Linked DNA regions of Pontimicrobium sp. SW4. The protein of the gene in region 3 interacts with the protein of the main gene of each other region in a pairwise test. Links are inferred from orthologs where the notes say so. Each region holds a gene or a part of one and is shown on either strand. Other genes may lie near its edges.

What was found.
Region 1: the proteins of lpdA (region 3) and ABGB03_RS08765 interact in binary tests that used the Escherichia coli proteins (3 or more experiments, as listed by UniProt). The link is inferred for Pontimicrobium sp. SW4 from one-to-one orthologs.
Region 2: the proteins of lpdA (region 3) and odhB interact in binary tests that used the Escherichia coli proteins (3 or more experiments, as listed by UniProt). The link is inferred for Pontimicrobium sp. SW4 from one-to-one orthologs.

What each region holds. Positions count from the first base shown.
Region 1 is NZ_CP157199.1:1,867,946-1,875,828, forward strand. The notes cover bases 2,908-5,964. They hold ABGB03_RS08765 (UvrD-helicase domain-containing protein), read right to left. Parts: upstream 5,575-5,964; coding sequence 3,241-5,574; downstream 2,908-3,240. Other genes in these bases: ABGB03_RS08760 (serine hydrolase), read right to left, coding at 2,908-3,173; ABGB03_RS08770 (DsrE family protein), read left to right, coding at 5,715-5,964. In the rest of the region: ABGB03_RS08745 (hypothetical protein), read left to right, coding at 109-456; ABGB03_RS08750 (L-threonylcarbamoyladenylate synthase), read right to left, coding at 465-1,085; ABGB03_RS08755 (alpha/beta hydrolase), read left to right, coding at 1,135-2,004; more of ABGB03_RS08760, read right to left, coding at 2,079-2,907; more of ABGB03_RS08770, read left to right, coding at 5,965-6,257; ABGB03_RS08775 (FMN-binding glutamate synthase family protein), read left to right, coding at 6,264-7,808; ABGB03_RS08780 (hypothetical protein), read left to right, coding at 7,880-7,883. UniProt on the Escherichia coli protein: A helicase with DNA-dependent ATPase activity. Unwinds DNA duplexes with 3'-5' polarity. Translocates on single-stranded DNA with 3'-5' polarity. Initiates unwinding more efficiently from a nicked substrate than double-stranded DNA.
Region 2 is NZ_CP157199.1:2,877,237-2,884,903, forward strand. What follows is about bases 2,908-5,748. They hold odhB (2-oxoglutarate dehydrogenase complex dihydrolipoyllysine-residue succinyltransferase), read right to left. Parts: upstream 5,012-5,748; coding sequence 3,803-5,011; downstream 2,908-3,802. Other genes in these bases: ABGB03_RS13265 (response regulator transcription factor), read left to right, coding at 2,908-3,437; ABGB03_RS13275 (2-oxoglutarate dehydrogenase E1 component), read right to left, coding at 5,038-5,748. Outside these bases: ABGB03_RS13240 (MotA/TolQ/ExbB proton channel family protein), read right to left, coding at 1-184; ABGB03_RS13250 (asparaginase), read right to left, coding at 470-1,495; ABGB03_RS13255 (TatD family hydrolase), read right to left, coding at 1,498-2,265; ABGB03_RS13260 (retropepsin-like aspartic protease), read left to right, coding at 2,347-2,784; more of ABGB03_RS13265, read left to right, coding at 2,814-2,907; more of ABGB03_RS13275, read right to left, coding at 5,749-7,667. UniProt on the Escherichia coli protein: E2 component of the 2-oxoglutarate dehydrogenase (OGDH) complex which catalyzes the second step in the conversion of 2-oxoglutarate to succinyl-CoA and CO(2).
Region 3 is NZ_CP157199.1:1,231,109-1,238,767, forward strand. The notes cover bases 3,170-6,002. They hold lpdA (dihydrolipoyl dehydrogenase), read left to right. Parts: upstream 3,170-3,802; coding sequence 3,803-5,203; downstream 5,204-6,002. Other genes in these bases: ABGB03_RS05930 (hypothetical protein), read left to right, coding at 3,170-3,687; ABGB03_RS05940 (two-component regulator propeller domain-containing protein), read left to right, coding at 5,431-6,002. Also shown: ABGB03_RS05920 (carboxypeptidase-like regulatory domain-containing protein), read left to right, coding at 1-735; ABGB03_RS05925 (DUF4249 domain-containing protein), read left to right, coding at 747-1,940; more of ABGB03_RS05930, read left to right, coding at 1,948-3,169; more of ABGB03_RS05940, read left to right, coding at 6,003-6,471; ABGB03_RS05945 (hypothetical protein), read right to left, coding at 6,705-7,659. UniProt on the Escherichia coli protein: Lipoamide dehydrogenase is a component of the glycine cleavage system as well as of the alpha-ketoacid dehydrogenase complexes.

The sequences.
Region 1 (7,883 bases), 640 kb from region 3 along the record:
ATGATGAATAGTTGAAAATAAAATTACTAAAATATTAGATAATATACTAACATTTTAGTAATTATTTTCTTATTTATTAGTACAGTTAAGTCTGAACCTGCTTAAAACATGGAGTTACCAGAAATTAATAAGCGAATAAAAAAATTAGTAGAGAAGTATGCTGATGATAATTCGTCTAAATTTTGTAGGATGGTCGATATAAAGCCTTCTTATAAATTAACTCGACTATTTTCCATAGAAAATCGTAATGGCAAATATCCAGAGCCTAGTTTAGATATTATTAGGCAAATAGTTAGCAAACTAGATATAGATATTAATTATTTAGTTTTTGGAGAATCAAAATTCACTGAAAATGTTGTAAACGAGGAGCGTAAGAAGTACTTAACTAGTGATGATAAGTTAAATATTATAATAAATCAAAATGTTGAAATTCTAGATAAACTCAACAATAAATAAGTTTTAAATTAAAGGATATCTAAGCTTCCTTTACCTTCTCTAATTACTTCTGGTTCACCAAATGAAAAATCAATTATTGTAGATGGTTCATTATCTCCATAACCACCATCAATAACCAAATCCACTAGGTTATCCCATTTTTCAAAAATCAATTCAGGATCGGTAGTATACTCCAAAATTTCATCTTCATCATAAATAGATGTAGAAATAATTGGATTACCTAATTGCTTAACAATTTCCAATGCTATGTTATTATTTGGAATTCTAATACCTACCGTTTTCTTCTTTTTAAATGCATTTGGTAAACTTTTTGCTCCAGGTAGTACAAATGTGTAAGGTCCAGGTAGCGCACGCTTTAAGACTTTAAAAGTAGTTGTATCTATTTGCTTTACATAATCACTTAAGTTACTTAAATCATGACACACAAACGAAAAGTTAGCCTTTTCTAATTTAACTCCTTTAATTCTAGCAACACGCTCCAATGCTTTATTGTTAGTAATATCGCAGCCCAAACCATACACGGTATCCGTAGGGTAAATGATTAATCCTCCTTTTTTTAAAACAGCAACCACTTTTGCTATTTCTTTTGGATTAGGATTATCTTCATAAATTTTTACAAAATCTGCCATATTCATTATCTTGCTAAAAGTGTTATACAAATAAACTAATTATTTAAATATGAATACTCCAAAATCTACATTGTTGAGTGTTATTTGCACATTTATACTATTTGCATGCTCATTAAACGATGATAATACTATTCCAAATACCAACACTTTAGATCCTACAAGATACTATCAAGAACTCGATGTCGCTTATGGAAATGATGCCAAACAAACATTTGATATATACTTACCTGCAGATAGAGAGAATAGTACAAAAGTAATGATTCTTGTGCATGGTGGTGGATGGTCTGGTGGTGACAAAAGTGACATGAATTTATTTAAAAATTATGTAAGACAGGAACATCCAAATTTAGCAGTGGTAAATATGAATTATAGGTTAGCAGATGATGACAACAATCCATATCCAATGCAAATAAACGATATAACATCTGTGATTAATCATTTAAAAGAAAACAAAGATAATTATACAATAGATGATGATTTTGGATTTATTGGTGTAAGTGCTGGTGGACATTTATCATTATTATGGAGTTATGCATTTGATACTGATAATGATGTAAAAATGGTTTGTAGCGTTGTTGGCCCAACAAATTTTACAGATCCTGCATATTTAAACAATGCCAATGCAACATTACAAGAATTAATTGATTTATTTGGAATTGATCCAACTACCGAATTTTTAGAAGAAGTAAGTCCGTTGCATCAAGTAACAGCTTCCGCACCTCCAACCATATTATTTTATGGTGGACAAGACCCTCTTGTACCTATTACTCAAGGAACTGCTTTAAGAGATGAGCTAACTACACTTGGCGTAACTCACGAATTTACTTTATATCCAGATGCTGGACATGGTTGGGTTGGCACTGATTTATTAGACACAGTGCTAAAGTTAAAGGCTTTTACGCAAACGCATTTGGAATAAAATAATGCGTTGACTTAAAGGCAAACAAACATAAATAAGTTTAAAAAAACATGTATTTTCTGACTTTGCTTTAATTAGTCTAAATCCATAAACGTTGGCAAAATCACATTATTAATTATAGCAAAAGGTAATTTCTCCTCTTGCGAATTGTATGCTTCTCCATTAAATATTGCAACAATGCTTTCTGATGGAAAAATCATAATATACTGTCCTCCATTTCCTGTAGCAACTATAGAAGTTATAGTTTTTTCGTTTACTCTAAAGGGAATATTCCACCATAAAAACCCATAATCAATGTCAGTGATTTTTGTTTTTGGGGTTGTGGATTCTTCAATCCAACATTCAGAAACTACCTGCTGTTTATTCCATATGCCTTTGTTTAGCATTAGTTGACCTATTTTAGCCATATCTCGTGTGGTCATATACAATCGTTTTCCTGATGGAATAACATTTTTATTGCTTGTATGATCCCAACCAACATTGTCAATACCTAATGAGTTGAATAAATAGTGTTCAGCAAATTTATCGATTGTTATTCCTGATGCTTGAGTAATTATTTCGGCAATTAGTACAGCTCCCATTGAACAATAATTGGAAACCAACCCTGGTTCATTTACCATTGGTAAATCTAATGTATATTGAATCCAATCCTTTTTCCTATAAACTTTATCTTCTTGCCCTTCAGATTTTTGATCCCAATCGTTGCAATCTAGTCCAGATGACATAGTTAAAAGATGTCTAATCGTGATTTTTTCTTTTCTTTTATCCAAGTTTTTGCTAAATATAGGGTTTTTAAGGTATTTTGTAATTGGGTCGTCAACACTGCCTATAAAACCTTTATCTATGGCAATTCCAATTAAAACAGAACGTATACTTTTTGTGGTAGAACGAAGATCGTGCTGTTTATCAACAGCATGTTCATTAAAATATTCCTCAAGAATGATTTGCCCATTTTTTACCACTAAAATACTTTTGAGCTTATGCTTAGCTTCTTTAAGTTGATTGAACAATTGATATATTTTTGTCGAATCAAAGTGTTCTGAACGCAGATTTACTGTTTTCCATCCATCGTTAAGATCCTTAGGCTGAGTATAAGAATAGCTTTGTTGTCCATGACTCACTATTACCATAAAGAATATAAAAACTAAGGATGTAATTGTGATCTTCATTTTTAGTAAGCAATAATGGTATTCAAAGTGTTTTGTTACAAATTCAAAAATAATGGCGATTGCGTTTCTATCCAATAATATCTAATTTAGCAAAGCGAAGTAGTAATTTTTTTATCCCTCCATTTTGGAAGTTTATTTCTGCTTTCATATCCGAACCTACACCTTCTATTTTAAGGACTTCACCTTTTCCAAATCGTAAATGTTTTACTATATTCCCTACTACTAATTTGCTGTCAAACAAATTAGTGTTTTCATTAGAGCTCGTTATTTTTTTAAAGTTCTTAGGTGTATTTATTTTAATCCCCTCAGGTTTTGGTTTTATATTACTTTTTCTTTTAGGCTCATACTTTTTTGGTGGCTTAAACCTAATTTTATTAGGCTCAACATCTCCAAATATATCTGCTGACAACATTGGGTTGATGCGTCGTTCTTCAATAGGAATAATAATATCTAAAAATTCATCTTCAATTTCTTCAATAAATCTACTAGGCTCTGAGTCAATTAATTTTCCCCAACGGTAACGTGACAATGCATAGGTTAAATAGGCTTGTTTTTCGGCTCTAGTTAAAGCCACATAAAACAAACGTCGCTCCTCTTCTAATTCGCTACGTGTATTCATGCTCATAGCACTTGGAAACAAATCTTCCTCTAAACCAACAATAAACACATGATTAAATTCCAATCCCTTTGCCAAATGAATAGTCATTAAAGCTACGTGATTTGGATCTCCTTTGTCACCATCTAAATCTGTTGCTAATGCCACATCTTCCAAAAATTCTGCTAAAGAATCTCCAGCATCAGCTAGCTCCATTTGCCCTTCAACAAAATCTTTGATACCATTTAAAAGCTCTTGTACATTTTCCAATCGCGTAATGCCCTCGGGAGTACCGTCTTTGTTAAATTCTCGTATTAATCCGCTTGTTTTAGTTACGTGTTCAGCTAAATCAAAAGCATTTGCCGTTTGATTCATTACTTGAAAACTTTCAATAAGCGTCACAAAATCTTTTAGTTTATTTTTTGTTCCGCTATTAATACTAATATCTATCGTATCAAGATTCTTTAAAACTTCAAAAATGGTTTTCTTATAATTATTTGCAGCAACAACTAGTCTATCAATAGTAGTTTGCCCAATACCACGTGCTGGGAAATTAATAACACGTTTTAGTGCTTCTTCATCTGCAGGATTTAAAACCAAACGCAAATATGCAGTAACGTCTTTAATTTCTTTACGCTGGTAAAATGATAAGCCTCCATAAATACGATAAGGGATGTCTCGTTTTCGCAAAGCATCTTCAATAGCACGTGATTGTGCATTTGTTCGATAAAGCACTGCAAAATCGTTATTATGCAATTGGTTATTCATTTTTTCTTCCCAAATGGTACTTGCTACATAACGGCCTTCATCTCCATCGGTTAACGAACGATGTACTTTAACTTTATTACCTTCTTCATTAGAAGTCCAAACTACCTTATCTAACTTGGTTTTATTATGTTCAATCACTGAGTTTGCTGCGCCTACAATGTTTTTGGTCGAGCGATAGTTTTGCTCTAGGCGGTAGAGTTTCACATCATCATAATCCTTTTGAAAATTCAAAATATTATTAATATTAGCGCCACGAAACGCATAAATACTTTGGGCGTCATCACCAACCACACATATATTTTGAAAACGATCTGCCAAAGCACGAACTATTAAATATTGCGAGTGGTTTGTATCTTGGTACTCATCGACAAGAATATAACGGAACTTATCTTGATACTGTGCTAAAACATTAGGAAAGCGGGTTAGCAACTCGTTAGTTCTTAGCAACAAATCATCAAAATCCATGGCGCCAGCTTTAAAACAACGGTCAACATATTCTGCATAAATCTCTCCCATTTTTGGACGTCTTGTCGCAGCATCAGCTTCCATGAGCTCTGGGTTTTTAAAATATGCTTTAACCGTTATTAAGCTGTTTTTATAAGAAGATATCCTGCTATAAACCTGCTTGGTTTTATAGATATCTTTCTCTAAGCCCATTTCTTTAATTATTGAGCCCAACAATTTTTGAGAATCTTGTGTATCGTATATAGTGAAATTACTAGGAAACCCTAAATGATGCCCTTCAAAACGTAAAATTTTAGCAAAAACAGAGTGAAACGTTCCCATCCATAGGTTTTTAGCTTCACCATCACCAACTATCTCAGCGATTCTGCCTTTCATTTCTTTAGCTGCCTTATTGGTAAAAGTCAACGCCAAAATATTAAACGCATCAACACCTTGACTCATTAGATAAGCAATCCGGTAAGTAAGTACTCTTGTTTTTCCAGAACCAGCTCCAGCAATCACAATCATAGGACCATCCTTTTGTAAAGTTGGTGCTAATTGCGCTTCATTTAATTGACTTAAATACGTCTCCAAATTTGTTTTTTTTAAAGCGTGAATTTAGCCAATGTTACTTTGATTTCTTAATGATTTTACCAATAATTATAAACAATTACATTTGTGCCAACTAGGTTTCTTAAAAATTTAAATATCTTTAACGCTCTTAACTAATTAATATGAAAAAATTCCTATTTACTCTTTACCTATTTACCTTAACTTGCTTTTCTTTATTATCTCAAAACGAACGTTTAGAAGGAAAAATTATTAAAAATTTTGGTGAGACTTTTACTATAGAAACTCTTGATATTAAGACAGACATTTCTAAAGAGTTTAAAGTGATTTTTGATGTATCTCAATCATCGACAGATAGAAGTATTATAAATAAAAATATTGTTACGGCAGCTCGTTTTTTAAATATGCATGCTAATGAAGGTATGAAAAAAGAACAGCTAAAAGTTGCTATGACAATTCATGGTGGTGCATGGCAAGATGTATTAAATAATAAAGCCTATAAAGAGAAGTATGGCGTTGACAACCCGAATTTGGAATTAATAAATGAGCTTACTAAAGCTGGAGCAGATATTATTATTTGTGGGCAAACTGCTTCTTTTAGAGGCATCACAAAAGATAATGCTAATCCAAATGTAAAGTTTGCTTTATCAGCTATGACGGCCTTAATACAGTATCAAAACAATGGTTATACGTTTATAAAATTTTAAATTATTATGGAGTTTTTGTCGCAAATATCTTGGTGGATGTGGATACTTATACTATTAATATTAGTAGCAATACGCGATATTTTCTTTCAAAAGAAACATACCATTAGTCACAACTACCCTATCATTGGTCATTTACGCTATTTGTTTGAGAAAATCGGCCCTGAAATTCGTCAATATTTTGTAGCAAATAATAGAGAAGAGCTTCCTTTTAATCGTATAGAACGTAGTTGGATTTACGCATCTGCAAAGAAAGAAAATAACTATGAAGGTTTTGGAACCGACCGTGATATTTATGCGCATCAGCATATTTTTATTAATAATGCAATGATGCCTTATAGATTATCTGATAATCACCCAAATTCAATTAATCCAAGTTTTTTGCCTTGTGCAAAAATTATGGGCTATTACAATAAACGTAAAAAACCCTATCGTCCAGCTTCTATAATCAATGTTTCAGCCATGAGTTTTGGTTCGCTTTCTGCAAAAGCTGTAGAATCATTAAATAAAGGTATAAAAATTGCAGGTGCTTATCATAATACTGGAGAAGGAGGTTTATCCCCATATCATAGCAATGGTGGTGATGTAATTTTCCATTTCGGAACTGGTTATTTTGGTGTTCGAGATAGTAATGGTAATTTTTCGATGGAAAAGTTAAAACAATTAGTACATAATAACCCATTTATAAAAGCTATTGAAATAAAACTATCTCAAGGCGCAAAACCAGGAAAAGGTGGTGTGCTTCCTGGAGCAAAAATTACTCAAGAAATTGCCAATATACGTGGTGTTGAAGTTGGTAAAGATGTACTATCCCCTCCAAATCACTCAGCATTTTCTAATGTCAAGGAATTATTAGACTTTGTTGAAGATATAGCTAAAAACACTGGACTTCCAGTTGGTATAAAAGCTGCTATTGGTAAACTTAACGAATGGGAAGAACTTGCCGATATTATGCTAAAAACTGGCAAAGGCCCAGATTTTATCACTGTTGATGGCGGCGAAGGTGGTACTGGTGCTGCGCCTCCAAGTTTTGCAGACCATGTCTCACTTCCTTGGGTATATGGCTTTAGCGATTTGTACAAAGTATTCAAAAAGCGAGAACTCACCGAACGTATTGTATTTATTGGAAGCGGTAAATTAGGTTTTCCTGCAAAAGCCGCCATGGCTTTTGCCATGGGAGTTGACTGTATTAATGTTGCACGTGAAGCTATGATGAGTATTGGCTGTATTCAAGCACAAGTTTGTCATACTAATAAATGTCCAAGTGGTGTTGCTACACAAAATAAATGGTTGCAAAATGGCATTAACATTCCATTAAAGTCCTTACGACTTGCTCAATATTTTAAAACTTTTAGAAAGGAATTGGTAGAAATCACACATGCAGCTGGTTATGAACACCCTTGCCAATTTACAATGAAAGATATTGATGTAAATGTTGACGATCATAATTTATCAGAAGAATTAAACAAAACATATAACTACGAAAAAACATCTGTCCCCTATACAAATATGCAAGAATTAAAAGATTGCATATATTTGGGAGGAAAAAACTAGTATTAAGTACAGTTTACCAAAATTACAATAACTATAAATAAATTAACGCCTCAACAAATAAACAATAACACATGG
Region 2 (7,667 bases), 1.6 Mb from region 3 along the record:
CTCCTTCAATAAATCTCTTTTTTAATTCCTGATGAAATCCAAGTTCTTCAGCAGCAGCTCCATCTTCTTGGGCTGAAACAACCGTATTAACAATTGTTGTAGTAGTGTTCGCGTTTGTACTTGCATTTACAGTTCCGAATGCCATAATACATGCGATGGCTAGAATAGAAAATAATCTTTTCATTAGTTCTTGATCTTAATTTTATTAGTTAAAGCGTTAAAGATATAAAAAAATTGTAATTAAAAAATTAAAATTTATTTAGAGATTAGTCATTTCTATTAGGGAAATCGCAATTATCTCTTTTGCAGAGAGGAAGGGATTCGAACCCTCGATACGCTTTTGACGTATACACACTTTCCAGGCGTGCGCCTTCGACCACTCGGCCACCTCTCTATAACTTTTATTTTTTAGTTACAGCGGCTCAAATAACAAAAAAAAGTTTAAACGCTAAAATTTTGGTTGTTAATTTTAAGATATCTCTCCGCGTAATGAACTTTCAAAAAGTTTCTTGAATTTTTTTATAGATAAATTCTTACCTAATAAATACATGAGTTTGGTTATCGCAGCTTCAGTTGTCATATCGCCTCCCGAAATTACACCTATATCTTTTAGTTGTGTACTCGTTTCATATTGCCCCATTATTACACTACCTCCTGAGCACTGTGTTACATTAACTATATGTATCCCTTTATCAATATACTCTTTTAGTATATCAATAAACCACTCTATATTTGTTGTGTTTCCCGCACCATAAGTTTCTAATATCACACCTTCTATGCTTGGAGTAGAAAAAATAGAACGCATCACATTTTTAGAAATTCCAGGAAACAACTTAATAATCGCAGTATTATTATTAAGCGTTTTGTGGACTCGTAATGACTTGCCTTTTTTTGGTTTAAGCAAATACTCTTTATTTACTTTAAGGTGTACACCAGATTCTACTAAATCTGGATAATTTAAAGAAGCAAAGGCTTCAAAATGTTCAGCATTAATCTTTGTGGTTCTGTTACCTCGATATAATTTATATTCAAAATAAAGACATACTTCTTTTATAAGAGGCTGTTCTTTTTCTTGAAGCGAAGCTACTTGAATTGATGTAATTAAATTTTCTTTAGCATCGGTACGTAAATCTCCTATTGGTAATTGTGATCCTGTAAAAATCACAGGTTTTGCTAAGTTTTCTAACATAAAACTTAATGCGGAAGCAGTATAACTCATAGTATCACTTCCATGCAATACCACAAAACCATCACAAGAATGATAATTTTGTTCAATTATTTCAGCGATTTGATTCCAATAATCTGGACTCATATTTGAAGAATCTATGGGCTCTCCAAAAGAAATGGTCTCAATAGAACAAGATAAAAGTTTTAATTCTGGTATTTTATCTAGTAAATTATCAAAATCAAAAGAACGTAACGCTCCTATTTCGGGATCCTTAATCATCCCAATAGTTCCTCCTGTATATATTAAAAGTATGTTTGGTATTTTCATTTCTAAATTTTAAAAACGTCTCTTGAATTGGCTGTGGTAATTTCGGCAATTTCTTTTGTAGTTATACCATATATATATGACAATTTTTCTAACACATTAATTATGTAGCTACTTTCATTGCGTTTTCCACGGTACGGTGTTGGAGCCAAATAAGGTGAGTCTGTCTCTAAAACTATATGGTATAAATCTATTTGATTTAAAAATTGGTCTATCTTTCCATTTTTAAATGTTACTACGCCACCTATTCCTAATTTCATATTATAGGAGATAGCTCTTTGAGCTTGCTCTAATGTTCCTGTAAAGCAATGAAAAATTCCGAATAAATCGTCTCCTTTTTCTTCTTCTAAAATTTCAAAAATCTCATCGAACGAGTCTCTGCAATGAATCACTATTGGCAATTTATATTTCTTGGATAATTTAATTTGATGCCTAAATGCTTCCTGTTGTATGTTTAATGTTGATTTGTCCCAATACAAGTCAATACCTATTTCGCCAATGGCTATAAAAGCTCGTTCAGATAATAGTTTTTCAACATGAGCTAGTTCCTCCTTGTAATTTTCTTTAACAGAAGTAGGATGTAAACCCATCATCAAAAATACATTATTAGGATAATCCTCCTCGAGTTTAAGCATTGCTTTTGTATAGGTTGAATCTATAGCTGGAATAAAAAAACGTGTAATATTATTGCTAAAAGCTCTCTGCATCATTTCTCTACGATCATCATTAAAAGCCTCACTATATAAATGTGTATGTGTATCGGTAATTATCATTTAGCAAAAGTAAGCTTTGATTACTATATTTGAAAGCTCTTAAAAAAGCAATATACTAAAGCACGACCCAACTATTTAACTATGAGCTTACAGCAATTTTTATTAAAAAAAGGTTACACCAAAATAAAGATACACCTTACAAAAACTAATCATTTTGAATTAAAAGCTATGATTAATGGCAAAAAAGGACAGTTTATTTTGGATACAGGAGCATCAAACTCATGTGTTGATTTTACTTTTACCGACACATTTGGGTTAACAGTAGAAGACTCAGAGGTAAAAGCTGCTGGCGCAGGAGCAATAGATATGCTCACACAAGTTTCAAAAAAGAATACAGTTAAGATAGGTAAATGGGTATCAAAAAAAACTTCAATCATTCTATTTGATTTAGCTCATGTAAATACCGCTTTAACTAACCACAATTCAAACCCTGTTCATGGTATTATTGGTGCAGACATTTTAAAAAAAACTAAAGCAATAATTGATTACAATAAGAAATATTTATATCTTAAACTCTAATATTAATAGCAACTCTACTTAATCCTTCTATGAACCCATCAATAATTATTGCTGATGACCACCCATTAGTCCTTAAGGGCTTACAGGATTTTTTGTTTGAAAAAAAGTACAATATTATTGATAGTGCCACTGACGGAAAAGAGGCCTATAAACTGATTGTTAAACATGAACCAGATATTGCCATTCTTGATATAAGAATGCCACATCTAACTGGTATTGAAATAGCCGAACTATGTCAAGGTAAATTAGACACCAAAATTGTGCTAATTACGTTTGAAAAAAGTAGTGCGTTTTATAAACAAGCAAAACAGTATAATATCTATGGTTACTTATTAAAAGAGTTTGCTTTAGTTGAAATTGAAAATTGTTTAAAGGCAGTCGTTAAGGGCACTCCATATTTTAGTAAAGAAATTGAAAATCAGTTTTCAATTGAACAAAATAATATAGATATAAATAGTTTAACACCTTCGGAAAAAAGAATCCTCAAATTAATAACGCAGAATAAAACAGCAAAAGAAATAGCTTCTATCTTAAATGTCTCCTATAGAACAGTTGAAAAACACAAGAGCCATATTATTAAAAAATTTCGTTTAGAGCCTAAACACAACAGTCTTTTATTGTTTGCAAAAGAAAATGAAAACTTTTTATTGTAAATTTTAATTTTTTTAAACATATAACTGCTTGATTTTCTTGTAAATAGGTTTTAAAGAATCAAATATACGTATTTATACGTATTGTTTGGTATTCTTTTATTTATGACATTTACAAAGCTATTAATTAGTTCTTAGGGAGAATTATGGAAGGCTTCAGGTTTAGTTGCCTGAAGCTTTCATTCTTTATAAGAATAAACCCCAAATATTAATGAATAAAAATTATACTACTCTTTGGCGTAAAATTTTATTAGTTGGATTAGTTACTATAACAATTGTAGTAATTTCTATTAATCTGTTAGTTAGTTTAATATGAATAAAAAAGGCGTTTGTTAAACAAACGCCTTTTTAAATTAACAAATATTTTATTACATCTCTAAAGCTTTCTTAATATCATTATCCATTAATAATTCGATTGGATTTTCTAAAGCTTCTTTAACAGCTACCAAAAACCCTACAGATTCTCTTCCATCAATAATTCTATGATCGTAAGACAATGCTACAAACATGATTGGTCGTATTTCAACTTTACCATCAATAGCGACTGGACGTTCAACAATGTTATGCATTCCTAAAATACCACTTTGCGGTGGATTAATAATTGGCGTAGATAACATACTTCCAAAAACACCTCCATTAGATATAGTAAAAGTACCTCCAGTCATCTCATCAACAGTTATTTGACCATCTCTTGCTCTAATGGCTAATCTTTTCACTTCAGCCTCAACACCTCTAAAAGTTAAATCTTCGGCATTTCTAATTACCGGAACCATTAATCCTTTAGGTCCAGATACTGCAATACTAATATCGCAAAAATCATAGCTTATCATTTCTTTACCGTCTATCATAGAATTGACAGCGGGATACATTTTTAATGCTCTAACGACAGCTAATGTAAAGAAACTCATAAAGCCTAGACCTACTCCATGCTTTTCTTTGAAAGCTTCTTTATATTCTTTACGTAATGCAAAAATAGGAGACATATCAACCTCGTTAAAGGTCGTTAGCATTGCTGTAGTATTCTTTGCTTCAACTAATCTTTCTGCTACTTTACGACGAAGCATAGACATTTTACTTCTTGAGCTTCCTCTGCCTTCGACATTAATTGCTTGTCCCATTGAAGGTACCGCTTTAATAGCATCCTCTTTTGTTATGCGTCCATCTCTTCCAGAGCCATTAACTTGAGAAGCATCTATACCTTTTTCGGCTAATATTTTATTAGCAGCAGGACTTGGTGTTCCTGTAGCATAGGTTTGGCTTGAAGAAGTAGCTTGCACAGTTGATTGGGCAGTTTCAACTTTCTCAACTTTTTTTACTGGTACAGTTCCTTCTGGTTTTGTAGCGCTTGTGTCAATTAAACAAACTACTTGTCCAACTGCAACAGCATCCCCACTTTCAGCTTTTAAAGTAATTACTCCGCTTGCTTCTGCAGGCAGTTCTAAAGTTGCTTTGTCACTATCTACCTCAGCAATGGCTTGATCTTTTTCTACATAATCTCCATCTTCTACCAACCATTCTGCTATTTCAACTTCTGTGATTGATTCTCCTGGTGACGGAACTTTCATTTCTAAAATCATTCTATATATATTTTAGTTTTATAATGTTATCTACGTTGGTTATCTTTTGCTTTATCAAAAACGAAATCTATAACTTCTTGATGTCGCCTTTTTGACCTTGTTGAGCTTCCCGCGGCTGGAGCACTATAAGGTCTTCTTGTGGCTGCTCTCCAAGTTCTAGCTTCATCAATATGCATCATCATATGGCTGTAAGCTCCCATATTTCGTGGTTCTTCCTGAGCCCAAACTATTTCTTCTACATTCTTATATTTGTTTATCACTAAACGAATATCTTCGATTGGTAATGGAAATAATTGCTCTATCCTTACTATTGCAACATCTTTCCTTCCTAATCTTTCTTGTTCTTCCAATAAATCATAGTAAAATTTTCCTGTCACAAATACCAAAGATTTTATTTGTTCAACATTAGCTTCGACATCATCAATAAGCATTTGAAAATTACCGTTAGAGAATTCATCAACTGTTGAAACAACTTTTGGATGACGTAATAAACTTTTTGGTGTAAAAACAATTAAAGGCTTTCTATAATTTGCTTTCATTTGTCGTCTTAACAAATGATACATATTTGCAGGTGTTGTACAATCTGCAACAAACATATTATCTCTTGAGCATAATTGTAAATAGCGTTCCATACGTGCTGAAGAATGCTCAGCTCCTTGACCTTCGTAGCCATGTGGTAATAACATTACCAATCCATTTTGAAGCTTCCATTTATCTTCTGCTGCCGAAATGTATTGGTCCAACATTATTTGTGCACCATTACTAAAGTCTCCAAATTGTGCTTCCCAAATCGTTAACGTATTTGGACTTGCCATAGCATAACCATAATCAAAACCTACAACACCATATTCTGATAAAAGTGAATTATAAATATGAAATTCTCCTTGGTTATCACTTATACTATTATGTAAAATAATTTCTTCTTCACTATCTTCAACTTTAACAACTGCATGACGATGAGAAAATGTACCACGTTCTACATCTTGACCAGAAATACGAACATCAAACCCTTCTTCTAACAGTGTCCCATAAGCCAAGTGCTCACCCATTGCCCAATCCAACTTATCTTCATTGAACATTGTTTTTCTAGATTCAATAAGACGCTCTATTTTTCGAATAAATTTTTTATTCTTTGGAAGAGTCGAAATTACTTCAGCTATCTTTTCTAATTTGTTTTTAGGATATGTAGTATCAATTGGAATCATTATTTCTGAAGCATTGGCTCTTCTAAAATCCTTCCAATCTTCTTGCATAAATGGCGTTATGACTGTTTTATTCTCTTTTCTTGAATCTTCTAATTCAGACTCTAACATTGCCTTGTAATCAGATTCAAGCTTATTTACATAATTGCTATCAATAATTCCTTCTTCAATTAATTTAGTTGCATAAATATCTCTTGGATTTAGATGCTTTGAAATAGCTTTATATAATTTTGGTTGAGTAAATCTAGGTTCATCTCCTTCATTATGCCCATATTTTCTATAACCTAGCAAATCAATAAAAACATCACGCTTAAATGTCATTCTAAAATCTAGTGCAAATAATACTGCATGAACAACCGCTTCAGCATCATCAGCATTAATGTGTAAAACTGGTGATAACGTTACTTTTGCAACATCTGTACAATACGTACTCGAACGAGCATCTAAATAATTGGTTGTAAACCCAATTTGGTTATTTACAACAATATGAATGGTTCCGTTGGTTTTGTATCCATCCAGTTTTGCCATTTGTACAACTTCATAAACAAGTCCTTGTCCAGCAATAGCAGCATCCCCATGTACTACAATTGGTAAGACTTTACTAAAATCGTCTGGGTAATATTTATCTTGTTTTGCTCTTGTGATTCCTTCAACAACTGCTCCAACTGTTTCAAGATGCGAAGGGTTTGGAGCTATGCTTAAGTTAATTCTATTACCATTATCTGTTGTGCGCTTACTAGTCCATCCCAAATGGTATTTCACATCACCATCAAACACTTTCTCTTCGTAGTCTTTACCATCAAACTCGCTAAAAATATCTTTAGCAGATTTACCAAATATATTAGTGAGTGTACTTAGTCGACCACGATGTGCCATTCCCATAACAAATTCTTTCACACCATAAGAAGCAGCTTTTTCAATAACAGCATCAAGAGCTGGTATTAACGTTTCACCCCCTTCAAGTGAAAATCGCTTTTGACCAACATATTTTGTGTGCAAGAAGTTTTCAAAAGACACTGCTTCATTTAACTTTTCAAGGATATGCTTTTTTTGGTCTATTGAAAATTTTGTATGATTATCATTACTGTTAAGCTTATCTTGAATCCATTTAATTTCTTCTGGTTGACGTATGTACATATATTCTACACCAATGGCTTCACAATAAATAGCTTCAAGATGCTTTCTTATCTCACTAAGAGTTTGCGCTCCTATACCTAAAACATCTCCTGCGTTAAAAACAGTATTCAAATCGCTTTGAGATAATCCAAAGTTTTCAATCTCTAAAGTTGGTGTATACTTACGTCTGGCACGAACAGGGTTTGTTTTTGTAAATAAATGTCCTCTATTTCTATAACCTTCAATAAGTTTTATAACTTGAAATTCTTTCTGAACATGTTCTGGAATTTGCGCTGAAACACCTTCTACAATTTCACCATATAAACCATAATTTTCAC
Region 3 (7,659 bases):
TTATCGGACTTAAATATTGAACCTCAAAAATCTCAACAATATTCACTAGGCTTATTTACAAATTTTAATGATAATCTATACGAAGTAAGCTTAGAAGGTTATTACAAAAACACTAATAATGTATTAGATTATAAAGTTGGTGCGGAATTATTATTGAATTCAACTTTAGAAACCGAAGTTTTGCAAGGTAAAGGAAAGTCGTATGGTTTAGAACTTCTATTAAAAAAGAGTAAAGGAAACTTAAATGGTTGGATTGGTTATACTTACTCACAGTCACTAATAAAGTTAGATAGTCCTTTTCCTGAAGAGGTTATAAATAAAGGAAGATATTTTCCTGCAAATTTTGATAAGCCACATGACTTTAGTTTAGTATCTAATTTTAAGTTTACTAAGCGATTTAGCGCATCAATGAATTTTGTTTATCAAACTGGTCGTCCAGTTACTTATCCCATAGGAAGTTATTACCAAAATGGACAAGAGATAGTAGTTTATAGTGACCGTAATAAATTTAGAATACCTGACTACTATAGATTAGATTTAAGCTTTAATGTAGAAGGAAACCATAAAACAAACAAATTAGCACATAGTTTTTGGAATATTTCAGTGTATAATGTTTTGGGAAGAAACAATCCTTATTCTGTGTTTTTTGTAACAGAAGATGGTGAGATTAATGCGAAGCAAGCATCTATTTTTTCAATACCTATTCCAACAATTACTTATAACTTAAAATTTTAAATATAAGTTTTATGAAATCATATAAACACTGCTTACAAGCATTAATTATTACAATAACAATCTTTCTTGGTAGTTGTGTAGAGCCTTTTGAATATGAGTCTGAAAACTTTGAAAAGCTTATAATAATTAACGCTGTTATTACAGATGAAAACACAGAACAAATAGTAAGTATTACTAATACGACACCAATTGATGAACACTATGTTTCTCCAGAAAATAATGCACAAGTAATTGTAAAAGATGATTTAGGTAATCAATATATGTTCTCAGAACTTGAACCTGGTAAGTATGTTTCGCAAAACCCATTTGCAGCTATTCAAGGAAGAAATTATTCACTGCATGTAGTAACTAGTAATGGTAGAAAATACCATTCTGATGAGATAAGCCTAGTTTCAGGAAAAAAACCAATAAATATTAATCCAATTCGAAGAGTCAATGATCAAGGCATTATAGGCGTAGATATTTTAGTTAGTAGTTTTGATGAAACTAATAACTCTAAGTATTACAGATATGAATATGAGGAAACATATAAAATTATTGCACCAAACTGGAGTCCTTTTGATATAGTCCCTAGCGGATTTGGCTGTGGTGCACCTTTTACTCTAATACCTAAACAAACAGAGCAAAAGGTTTGTTACAACACAACCTTATCCAATTCTATAATACAAACTAACACTATTAGCTTATCTGAAGATAGAGTCGAGGATTTTAGTGTTAGATTTATTCCAATAACCAATTTAATTATTGCGCATAGGTATAGTATATTGGTAAAACAGTATGTACAATCTAGAAATGCTTATGCCTATTACGAAAAGATAAATAAAAGTATACAAGAAGGTAATATTTTTTCTCAAGTGCAAACAGGTTTTGTTCAAGGGAATATGTTTTCAGAGACTGATTCTAACGAAAATGTAATTGGTTTTTTCGAAGTTTCTTCGGTAGTTACCAATAGAGTGTTCTTTAATTTTGAAGATATTTTTCCTGATGAAGAAAAACCAGAAAAAGAATGTATTTTAATTGCACCACCAATTGCGGAAGAAGGTGAATGTAGTTTATTACCCTTTTTAGAAAATTCACAATATAAATATGTTGAGAATAATAGTCCTCAAGGCGAAGGTGAAGGACCATATACAATAACTCAACCTAATTGTGGAGATTGCACTAGAGAAGGAGCAGCAGAAGTCCCAAGTTTTTGGATAGAATAATAGCATCATGAGATTTAAAAATATAATATTAGTTACTAGTTTTGCCTTTCTTAGTATTTATTTAAGAGCACAAACTAATACAGAATTATCGCAATCTAAAACAGATTTCCCAACCGAAAGTGTTTATATACACTATAATTCAACGATATTATTTTCTGGAGAGACATTATATTATAAGTTTTATAGTCTAAACAATTTTTCAAATAAGCTTTCAAACATTAGTAAAGTAGGTTATATAGAATTAGTAGATAAGGATAAGCAAGTAGTTTTTAAGCATAAAATAAGGCTTAATAGAGGACAGGGTTATGGAGATTTCTTATTGCCAAGCGATGTTCCTACTGGAAATTACAAACTAATTGGATACACATTATGGATGAGTAATAACCAAGAAAATAAGTTTTTTGAAGCCGATTTGAAAATTATAAATCCATATAAAGCAATAAACGAAACAACTATAAAAAATGATTCTTTAAGTACAAAGCTTAAGAATGAATTAATAGCCAATTCAACAAAAAATCTCGAATTAAAACTGCAAAAAAAGATTTATAACGTAAGAGATGAAGTGTTATTTAGTATTATTAACGATAAAAAAATATTTAGTAACATTTCAGTTTCTGTTTATAAAGTAAACGAATTAGAAGCATCCCCTTTAATATCTGCTCAAACTTATAGAAAAAAACAATTAAGTAGTATTGACCACAATACTATTTATCAGGAAAAGATTATTGAATTTCCAGAGATTAGAGGAGAAATTATTAAAGGAACCCTTAAAAGTGACACACAGGATGTTTCCAATAAAAAAATTGCGATTTCTATACCAAGCGGAGGATTAATAAATATTGTAAAAACAGACAGTAAAGGAAAGTTTAGTTTGAATGTGAATCAGCACTACAATAGGAATGAATTATATGCTAAGGTATTTGAAAATGATGATGATGATTACAAGCTAGAAATAGAGCCGTTATTTAAAATAGATTATAAAAAACTAAACTTTAAAGAGTTTGTAATATATGAAAGCGAGGTTAAAAAGGTTTTAGAGAGGAGTATTTTTAATCAAATAGATAATGCCTATTTATTTACTAAAACAGATTCAATATTAGTTCAAGGATCGAATTTGCCATTCTATGATTCCTACGATTTAGAATATGATTTGGATAACTATAATAGGTTTTCAGATATGAAAGAAGTGTTTGTAGAAATAATTAATCAAGCACAAATTTATAAAACACAAAACGACAATTTTCAGTTTTCAATTTTAAACCAAAAAGGATCATTCGATAAAAGCATACCACCTTTACTAGTTATAGATGGGATAATTATTAGAGATCCAAATCTTTTGGTTTATTATAATGCTAAGAGCATAAAAACAATAAAAATAATTAGAAGTAAGTACTATTTGGGATCAGATATTTTTAATGGTGTTATCGTTTTTCAGACCATTAATAATGATTTTAATAGAAAGGTTGTTAATTCAATAGCAAATAAGTTTGAATTGTATGATTTAGAAAAAATTAAGCAATATAAAAACACATCTTACGAAGGAAGTTTACTTATTGAAAACAATAGAATCCCAGACTATAGAAAGCAATTGTACTGGAACCCCAATATAAAACTAACTAATAGTTTAAAAGATATAAGCTTTTTTACGTCTGACAATACTGGTGAATTTGAAATTAGAATAGAAGGGTTTACAGAACAAGGAGATCCAGTTTCTTTATCTTCAACTTTTACAGTTATAGAAGAATAATTCTCTTTGTTATTTTCTTAAATATAAAGACAAAAATCAGCTAGCAATATTTATTGTCATTAATGGATATGTTTGTACTTTTGTATTCGATTTTTAATAGAAAGAAACAAATTTTATGAACTCATACGATGTAGCCATTATTGGTTCTGGTCCTGGAGGTTATGTAGCAGCAATTCGTTGTGCACAACTTGGAATGAAAACTGCAATTATTGAAAAATATTCAACGCTTGGTGGTACTTGTTTAAATGTTGGTTGTATACCAAGTAAAGCCCTTTTAGACTCGTCTCACCACTATGAAGATGCTGTAAAGCATTTTGAGGAACATGGAATAGAAATTCCAGGCGATATAAAAGTGAATTTAGAAAAAATGATTGCACGTAAGCAATCTGTTGTAGATCAAACTACAGGTGGCATTGATTTCTTGATGAAGAAAAACAAAATCGATGTTTACGAAGGCTTAGGAAGTTTTAAGGATGCTACCCATATTACTATTTCTGGAAAAGAAACTACAGAAATTGAGGCTAAAAACACCATCATAGCCACTGGAAGTAAACCATCAAACTTGCCATTTATAAAAATAGATAAAGAACGAGTTATCACTTCAACCGAAGCTTTAAAACTAAAAGAAATCCCTAAGCACATGATTGTGATTGGTGGAGGTGTTATTGGTTTAGAACTTGGTCAAGTGTATAAGCGTTTAGGAGCAGAAGTCTCTGTAGTTGAATATATGGATCGTATTATCCCAACGATGGATTCTGGGTTATCAAGAGAGTTAAATAAAGTGCTTAAAAAACAGAAATTCAAAATTAATGCGTCTCACAAAGTAAAGTCTGTTGAAAGAGTTGGAGATGAAGTAATTGTAAAAGCTGATAATAAAAAAGGAGAAGAAGTAGAGTTTAAAGGAGATTATTGTTTAGTATCAGTAGGTCGTCGTCCTTATACAGATGGTTTAAACGCAGAAGCTGCTGGAGTAAAGCTAAATGATAGAGGACAAGTGGAAGTGAATGACCATTTACAAACAAGCGTTTCAAACATTTATGCAATTGGAGATGTTATTAAAGGCGCAATGCTTGCGCATAAAGCTGAAGAAGAAGGTGTGTTTGTTGCTGAAACTATTGCAGGACAAAAACCGCATATCGATTATAATTTAATTCCAGGCGTGGTTTACACATGGCCAGAAGTTGCGGCTGTTGGTAAAACAGAAGAAGAATTAAAAGATGCTGGAATCAACTATAAAGTTGGTCAATTCCCAATGCGTGCTTTAGGTAGAAGTAGAGCAAGTATGGATTTAGACGGATTTGTAAAAATCCTTGCAGATAAAACGACTGATGAGATTTTAGGCGTACACATGGTTGGTGCTAGAGCTGCTGATATGATTGCTGAGGCAGTTGTTGCTATGGAATATAGAGCTTCTGCAGAAGATGTATCACGTATGTCTCATGCACATCCAACATTTACTGAGGCTATTAAAGAAGCAGCTTTAGCTGCCACAGATGATAGAGCTTTGCATATCTAATGAATTCCCTTAAAAAAAGGAATCCCATCATTAAAAACTAAAATATTTTAAAAGCGAATCTATTATAGGTTCGCTTTTTTATTTCCTTGTTAATAACTTTGATTTTATACTTTTTATAAAGCATTGACTTTCAATATTTAAAATTATAACTTCGCTTATCGTATGATATAGTTCATTGAAACGGAACGATATCTTTACCATTAGCTGCAACCAAAATGAACATCAAAATGAAATTTCTTCTTCCAATACTATTTCCACTTTTATTTACTTCTTGCAACGGACAGAAAAATAAACCTGTTGAAATAAAAGAATCTAAAGTTTATACTAATGCTGACATTATTACTAGTAGTCTATTAGATAAAAATGGAGACTTATGGTTTGGAACATCAACTGAAGGACTTTACAAATATGATGGAGAAAAATTTTCAAACTTTAATGAAAGTAATGGACTATGCACTAACCAAATATGGAGCATCATAGAAGATGATAAAGGAATAATTTGGTTGGCAACTAATAAAGGTTTGTGCAAATACAATAGCAATACGTTTACTCAAATTTCGCTTCCATATATTGACACCAGTAGCGATTGGTATAAAGACATTTACCCAACTATCAACCCAAACCAAGCAAATTCTATAATCCAAGATAAAGACGGGATATTTTGGATTAGCACTTCTGGTGGTGGTGCTTATAAATATGACGGAAATACATTTGAGAATATTTTGGCTGATAAAGGCAGAAAATATGAAGACAGTCTTCATCACAATGTTATACAGAGTGTCATGGAGGACAAAAACGGTAATATTTGGTTTGCTTCTATGAGCAATGGAGGAATAACTCGTTTTGATGGAGAGACATTTAAGGATTTAAAAAGTGAAGATGGATTAAGCGATAATATGGTTCGTAATCTCTTTCAAGACAATGAAGGAAATATTTGGATTGGAACTAATGGTAATAGGAATGGCGGATTGGATAAGTTTGATGGAAAGAACTTCACGAACTTTAATGAAAGTAATGGTTTGTGTAGTAACAATATAGATGTCATTTACCAAACTAAAAGTGGAGTAATGTGGTTTGGAAGTGATAGAAGTGGCGTGTGTTATCTTGAAAATGGAAAATTTATACCAATCCAAGAATTATCCGAAGTCGCAATCCGAACAATTATCGAAGACAAGAATGGGGATTTATGGTTTGGTGGAAGAAAAGGAAACCTATGGAAATATGAAGGAAAGCAACTGACTGATCTAACCCAATTGAAAAATGAATAAAAGGCAACAGCTAACACGGTATATAGCAAATAGGGAGTTCGGTGGTTTACGAAAGTTAGTGCTATTATCAAATACCGCCAAATCGTTGATTTGGCTTTTAAGAATGAATAAATTAAAAACAAAATACAACGCTTTGGCTCTGTGCAAACCTGAAAGTTTATTACTTTCTACTGCCCTACTTGCCATATACTAACCGATAAGCGTAACAAAAATTAATGCTTTTGCTTTACCATTTAAAAATCACCTATTTCAAAATCAGCATCCATCCAACTTTCATTAATTAAAGATTCCATTTTAGTGACATTCTCAGAATCATTAAGACCTTGATAGGCTAATTTTAGTCCATGATGTGCCCAACCATTTTTTGGCAATCTTTTTAAATCATCATTATAGGTTGTAATGGCGTCATTAAATTCACCTGCTTTATTTTGTATAGCTCCTAGATGGTGTCTTACAGAGAAAAACCAATCTGGTGGTTCATTATAGTTGAGTGTATCCTCAATAGCTATAGCTTCTTTTAAAAGTATGATACTAGTTGCATAGTCTTCATCAGAAGCCCATAATTCAGCTTCTAGTACTTTGGAGGCTATTTGTACTAAATCATAAACCGAATTAATATCCCAAATGGTAACCTCTTTTAAGCTTTCATCTTTTGCCAACTCCATTAGTTGTATTAATTCTTTTTTTGCACTTTCCTGATCTCCTTTTCCTAAATGCGCCATTCCCTCGGCATAATGCCTTACAGCTTTCACATATTTTAAATCGTAAGTTTCAAATTGCATATCTAAAATATCATCCCATTTTTTAAATTTTACTGCCACATTATATGGTGTGATGTAATAATGCTGTAAAGTACCCCAACCTGGTTGTTTCATGATTTCTGGATGCACATGTTCAGAGACTTTGTTGGCGCCAATCATTGCCCAATGACTATTACCCTCTAAAGTTGCAGTTGCTGCCATAAAATGATAATTATGTGGATAATACCCTAGAGGATAAGCACCTTGTGCATGGCACAAAGTAACATAAGTGCTATCAGCTTCAACTGCTGCAATATTTGATAGTGTTCCTTTATGATATTCACCAGTTCTAATATACACATGGGAAGGCATGTGTAATAAATGTCCTGAACCAGACACTAAACCATCATCAAACACTTTGGCTGAAATATTTGCCCTTTCTGGAGTA